One region of the Streptomyces sp. NPDC005820 genome, then DNA from elsewhere that is predicted to be linked to it. Evidence: riboswitches for the same ligand, from Rfam matches in the RefSeq annotation. Region 1 holds a riboswitch; the other holds the start of a gene.
What was found. Region 1 has a riboswitch for thiamine pyrophosphate ahead of ABZ464_RS19155 (thiamine ABC transporter substrate-binding protein). Riboswitches for the same ligand answer to the same signal wherever they lie in the genome.
Positions count from the first base shown of each region.

Region 2: linked by a shared signal. The riboswitch ahead of thiO (glycine oxidase ThiO) and the one ahead of ABZ464_RS19155 (thiamine ABC transporter substrate-binding protein) in region 1 are both predicted to bind thiamine pyrophosphate.

Region 1 covers NZ_JBEXXE010000014.1:146,289-149,516, reverse strand. Annotated here, with positions in the region: partial or broken gene ABZ464_RS19165 (DUF4265 domain-containing protein) at 1-38, shown strand, start outside; gene rlmN (23S rRNA (adenine(2503)-C(2))-methyltransferase RlmN) at 176-1,282, shown strand; TPP riboswitch at 1,305-1,412, shown strand; gene ABZ464_RS19155 (thiamine ABC transporter substrate-binding protein) at 1,484-2,566, shown strand; gene ABZ464_RS19150 (iron ABC transporter permease) at 2,542-3,228, shown strand, end outside.
Region 2 covers NZ_JBEXXE010000001.1:230,642-233,869, reverse strand. Annotated here, with positions in the region: gene ABZ464_RS01055 (thiazole synthase) at 1-493, opposite strand, end outside; gene thiS (sulfur carrier protein ThiS) at 499-699, opposite strand; gene thiO (glycine oxidase ThiO) at 708-1,874, opposite strand; TPP riboswitch at 1,872-1,984, opposite strand; gene ABZ464_RS01040 (hypothetical protein) at 2,062-2,412, shown strand; gene ABZ464_RS01035 (FAD-dependent oxidoreductase) at 2,490-3,228, shown strand, end outside.

The DNA.
Region 1 (3,228 bases):
CCATCGGGCGGGTCCGTTCCGCGGGCAATCGCACGATCGGTGGCCCTCACGGCACCGGCACCGACGCGTGGTGGAGCGCATAAAGGACCCCGGCGACCGGCAACGACCTGCAGAGACCACCGCTCACGGCACGCGGCGCAGGTCACACGATTCGATCTGCGACACTGGTACAGCCATGCCTAAGCCCGGAGAACTCACTTTTGTCGCGCCGCGCGGAGCCAAGAAGCCGCCGCGGCATCTTGCCGATCTCTCGCCTGCGGAGCGGAAGGACGTCGTCGCGGAGATCGGTGAGAAGCCGTTCCGTGCCAAGCAGCTCTCGCAGCACTACTTCGCGCGGTACGCGCACGACCCGGCGGAGTGGACCGACATCCCCGCCGGTGCGCGGGAGAAGCTGCGGGAGGCGCTGCTGCCCGAGCTGATGACCGTCGTACGGCATCTGTCGACCGACGCGGGCACCACCCGCAAGACGCTGTGGCGGCTGTTCGACGGCACGCTCGTCGAGTCGGTGCTGATGCGGTACCCGGACCGGGTCACGATGTGCATCAGCTCGCAGGCGGGCTGCGGGATGAACTGCCCGTTCTGTGCGACCGGGCAGGCCGGGCTGGACCGGAACCTGTCCACCGCCGAGATCGTGCACCAGATCGTGGACGGGATGCGGGCGCTCAGGGACGGGGACGTCCCGGGCGGGCCGGCGCGGCTGTCCAACATCGTCTTCATGGGGATGGGGGAGCCGCTCGCCAACTACAAGCGGGTCGTCACCGCGATCCGGGCCCTCACCGATCCCGCTCCGGACGGCCTCGGGCTGTCGCAGCGCGGGATCACCGTCTCGACGGTCGGGCTCGTGCCCGCCATCCACCGGTTCGCCGACGAGGGCTTCAAGTGCCGGCTCGCGATCTCGCTGCACGCGCCGGACGACGAGCTGCGCGACACCCTCGTCCCCGTGAACACGCGCTGGAAGGTGCGTGAGGTGCTCGATGCCGGATTCGACTACGTGGAGAAGTCGGGACGGCGGCTGTCCATCGAGTACGCGCTGATCCGTGACATCAACGACCAGGCCTGGCGTGGGGACCGGCTCGGGCGGCTGCTCCGGGGCAAGCCCGTGCATGTCAACCTCATCCCGCTGAACCCGACCCCGGGCTCGAAGTGGACGGCCTCCCGGCCCGAGGACGAGAAGGCGTTCGTCGAGGCCATCGCGGCGCACGGGGTGCCCGTCACCGTCCGGGACACCCGTGGCCAGGAGATCGACGGAGCCTGTGGTCAGCTTGCGGCCACCGAGCGGTAAAATCTGGCCACGTCATATCTTCATATTCCGACAGGGGAGCGCCACAGCGCTGAGAGTGCGGCAATCGGGCCGCAGACCCTCTGAACCTCGCCCAGGTCATTCTGGGTAGGAAGTTCGGTCATCGCTCAAGCTGTTGTGCCCTGTCCGGGCGTCCCCCGGGCAGGGCCGCGTTCTTCCTGGCCAACCCCAGGAGGACATCCAGTGCACATCAAGACCTTCGTGGCGGCGACGGTCGGCCTCGGCCTCGTCACGCTGTCCGCATGCGGGTCGTCCGACGCCAAGAGCTCGTCGAGTTCGTCGGACTCCAAGACCGTCACCCTCGTCAGCCATGACTCATGGGCCGCCTCCAAGAGCGTGCTCGCCGACTTCGAGAAGCAGTCCGGGTACAAGGTCAAGGTCCTCACGGACGGCGACGCGGGCCAGGCCGTCAACAAGGCCATCCTGACCAAGGACAACCCGCAGGGCGATGTCTTCTTCGGCGTCGACAACACCCTGCTGTCGCGTGCCCTCGACAACGGTCTCTTCCAGTCGTACGAGGCCAAGGGGCTCGACCAGGTCGGCAGCGCGTACCAGCTGGACGCCGGTAAGCACCGGGTCACGCCCATCGACTACGGCGACATCTGCGTCAACTACGACAAGAAGTACTTCGCCGACCACAAGCTCGCTCTGCCGACGTCGTACGACGATCTGATCAAGCCCGCGTACAAGAACCTCCTCGTCACCGAGAACGCCTCCACCTCCTCCCCGGGCCTCGGCTTCCTGCTCGGCACGGCCGCGCAGTACGGCGACGACGGGTGGGCGGGCTACTGGAAGAAGCTCAAGGCCAACGGGGTGAAGGTGGTCGACGGCTGGGAGCAGGCCTACAACGAGGAGTTCTCCGGTTCCGCCGGCGGCAAGAAGGCGGGGGCCGACCGGCCGCTCGTCGTGTCGTACGCCTCCTCCCCGCCCGCCGAGGTGATCTACGGCGACCCCAAGCCCAGCACCGCCCCGACCGGCGTCGCGAACGGGACCTGCTTCCGGCAGATCGAGTTCGCGGGGCTGCTGAGCAACGCGAGGAACAGCGCGGGCGGCAAGGCGCTCATCGACTTCCTGATCTCCAAGGAGTTCCAGGAGGACATGCCGCTCAACATGTTCGTCTACCCGGTGGTCGAGGGCGCGAGCGTGCCCGCCGAGTTCACGAAGTACGGGCCCGCCGCCAAGGACCCCGAGACCATGGACCCGGCGAAGATCGCCGAGAACCGCGACCAGTGGGTCAAGTCGTGGACCTCGCTCGTACTGAAGTGACCAAGGCGGCCGGACGGCCTTCCGGGAGCGCGGCGCGGCTCGGCCTGATGGCCCTGCCCGTCGCGTTCTTCGGGCTCTTCTTCGCCTATCCCGTCGCCGCGATCGTCGCCCGTGGGCTCAAGGTCGACGGGGCGTGGCAGCTCGGGCGGGTCGTCGACGTCCTGGGCCAGTCCGACATCCGGCACGTCCTGTGGTTCACCACCTGGCAGGCCGTCGCCTCCACCGTGCTCACGCTGCTGGTGGCGCTGCCGGGCGCGTATGTCTTCGCGCGTCTGGACTTCCCGGGCAAGCAGGTGCTGCGGGCCGTTGTGACGGTGCCGTTCGTGCTGCCGACGGTCGTCGTCGGCAGCGCGTTCCTCGCACTCGTCGGGCGCGGCGGTCTGCTGGACGACCTGTGGGGCGTACGGCTGGACACGACCGTGTGGGCGATCCTGCTCGCGCACGTCTTCTTCAACTACGCCGTCGTCGTACGGACCGTCGGCGGGCTCTGGGCGCAGCTCGACCCCCGGCAGGAGGAGGCCGCGCGGATGCTGGGCGCGTCCCGGCTGCGGGCCTGGCGCACGGTGACCCTGCCCGCCCTCGGACCGGCCGTGGCCGCCGCCGCGCTGATGGTCTTCCTCTTCACCTTCACCTCCTTCGGGGTGGTCCAGATCCTCGGCGGG
Region 2 (3,228 bases), on a different contig from region 1:
GGATCCCGAGCCCGGAGCCGATCGGAGAGCCCAGCGGCATCACCGCCGCACACCCCGCGTCCTCCAGCTTCCGCGCCAGCACCGGATCGTCGTTCGTGTACGGCAGCACCGTGAACCCGTCGTCCACCAGCGTCTCCGCCGCGTCCAGCAACTCCACCGGATCCGGCAGCAGCGTCCGCTCGTCGGCGATGACCTCCAGCTTCACCAGCGACGTCCCGAGCGCCTCCCGCGCCAGCCGAGCCGTCAGCACCGCCTCCCCGGCCGTGAAGCACCCCGCCGTGTTCGGCAGCACCCGGATGCCGAGCCGCTCCAGCACGGACAGCACGGAGCCCCGTACACCGGGGTCCACCCTGCGCATCGCCACCGTCGTCAGCTCGGTCCCGGACGCCACCAGCGCCCGCTCCAGCACCTCCAGGCTGGGCGCACCCCCCGTACCCATGATCAAACGGGACGAGAGGGACGTACCGCCGAGGAGGAACGGATCGTCGGCCACGGCGCTCACCCTCCCTGCACGGCGGTCAGGACTTCCACCCGGTCGCCCTCGCACAGCGCCGTCACGGACCACTCCGCGCGCGGGACGACCGTCTCGTTCAGCGCGGCCGCCACCCCGGAGGGCGCCGCCGTCAGGGACCGTACGACGCTGTCGAGGGCCGTACCGGGAGCGACGGCCTGCCGCTCCCCGTTCACCGAGATGTTCAGCGAGATGGTCATACGAGCTGCTCCGTGCGGGCGGCGGCGCCGAAGCGCCGGGGGGTGAAGGGGCGGGCCTCGTCGGGGAGTTCCCCGGTGGCCAGGGCATGCGCCAGCGCGTCCCCGGTCACCGGCGTCAGCAGCACCCCGTTGCGGTAGTGCCCGGTGGCCAGCAGCAGCCCCTCCAGCGCGGTCGGCCCGAGCAGCGGCGCGTTGTCGGGCGAGCCGGGCCGCAGTCCCGCGCGTGTCTCCGTGAGCGGCAGTTCCGTGATCCCGGGCACCAGTTCGTGCGCGTCGCGCAGCAACTCGTACACGCCGCCCGCCGTCACCGCCGTGTCCCAGCCCGACTCCTCGCTCGTGGCGCCCACGACCAGCTCGCCGTTCTCCCGGGGCACCAGATACACCTGGCCGCCGCGCACGACGGCCCGAACCGTACGGCTGAGGAACGGCGCGTACCCGGCCGGCACCGTCAGCCGCACCACCTGCCCCTTCACCGGCCGCACCGGCGGCAGTACGTCCTCGGGGACCCCTGCCAGCCGCCCGCTGAGGCTTCCCGCCGCGAGCACCACCTGCCCCGCCGCCAGGGCCGTACCGTCCCCGGTGACGACCCCCGCGGCCCGCCCGCCCACGACGGACAGCCGCTCCGCCCACGCGCGGTGCAGGACCACCCCCGCCCGCTCGCACGCCACGACCAGCGCGTCGGTGAGCCGCCGGGGATCGATCTGGTGGTCGCCGTCCACCCGCAGCCCGCCCCGCACCCCGGGCGCGAGCATCGGCTCCAGACGTCGGCACTCCCGCCCGGTCAGCCACTCCGACTCCAGCCCCGACTGCGCCTGCAACGCGTGCAGTTCGCGCAGATGGGCGCGGTCGTCGGCGTCCAGCGCCACCGCGAGCGTGCCGCACCGGCGGTAGCCGAGGTCCAGCCCGCTCGCCTCGGTCAGCTCGGCCGCGAAGTCCGGGTACCGGCGGGCCGAGGCCAGGTTGAGCCCCAGCAGGGTCTGTTCGCCGTAGTGGAGTTCGGTGACGGCGGCCAGCATCCCGGCCGCCACCCGCGCGGCCCCGCCGCCCGGTTCGGGGTCCACCACCGTCGTGGCGAACCCGCGCTGCGCGGCCCGCCACGCCGTGACCAGCCCGATGATTCCGCCCCCCACGACGAGGACGTCGGATGTACGTGTACGCGACATGGGCGTCCAGCCCCTCCCTTCGCCGGCATGACCCGGATCAGGTTCGTACGGTCGGAGGCCGGCCAGCCTCCCTCTCAGCCCGGTGCGTCCGGGCTCCCGCGAGTGCTCTACGTTGGCCACACCCTAGCCCGTGCTTCCGCGCCCCTGTAAAGGGAGCCTCCCGTCAGGAAAGGGGAGCCCCCTCCTCATGCCCCGCTCGCTCGACGGTCTCGTCCTCGCCCCCGTCGCCGACCAGGCCCCGGGCCAGGTCGGCACCCGCACCCGCTTCACGTACCACGAGCAGGACGGCGTGATCTGGGCGGACTACGCGGGCGGCGACGTCGTACGCGGCCATCTCGTGGGTACCCGTAAAGGGGACCGGCTCGAATTCCGGTACGTCCAGCTCAAGCGGGACGGCACGACCTCCTCGGGGCACTGCGTCTCGACGGTCCTCGCCCTGCCGGACGGGCGGGTGCGGCTGGAGGAGACCTGGTCCTGGGAGTCGCAGGAGGGCAGCGGCACCAGCGTTGTGGAGCAGGTCACGGAGCACGAAGGCTGACTGACAAAACGTCAGGTGTCTATGGTGATCAGGTGAGCGAGCTGAGTCGGGAAGAGGACAGGACGGCGGGGCGGCGCGTGGTCGTCGTCGGCGCGGGCATGGCCGGGGTGCAGACCGCGGTCGCCCTGCGCGAACGGGGCTTCGACGGGACCGTGACGCTGATCGGCGCGGAGCCCCACCAGCCCTACGACCGGCCACCGCTGTCCAAGGCCGTCCTGCTCGGCAAGGCCGAGGGCTCCGCCTTCGACGTCGACTTCGACAGCCTCGGCGTCGACCTGCTGCTCGGCCGCGAGGTGCTCGGCCTGCGCCCCGCCGACCACGAGGTGGACACCGAGGCCGGGCCCGTCCCGTACGACGTCCTCGTCCTCGCCACCGGCGCCGAACCGGTCCGGCTGCCGGGCGCCGAAGGGGTGCCGGGCGTCCATCTGCTGCGCACCCTCGACGACGCCGAACGGCTGCGGCCCGTCCTCGCCCGGCAGCACGACGTCGTGGTCGTCGGCGCCGGCTGGATCGGCGCCGAGTTCGCCACCGCCGCCCGCGAGGCCGGCTGCGCGGTCACCGTCGTGGAGGCCGCCGACCGGCCCCTCGCCGGCGCCCTGCCGGCCGAGGTCGCCGCCCCGATGACCGCCTGGTACGCCGACAGCGGCACCGACCTGCGCACCCACGCGCGCGTGGCCCGCGTCGAGCCCGGCGCGGTCGTCCTCGACGACGGCTCCCGGCTGCCCGCGGGCGCCGTCGTCGTCGGCATCGGCGCCCGCCCCGCCACCGCCTGGCTGGCCGGCTCCGGCGTCGCCCTCGGCCCCCACCACGAGGTCC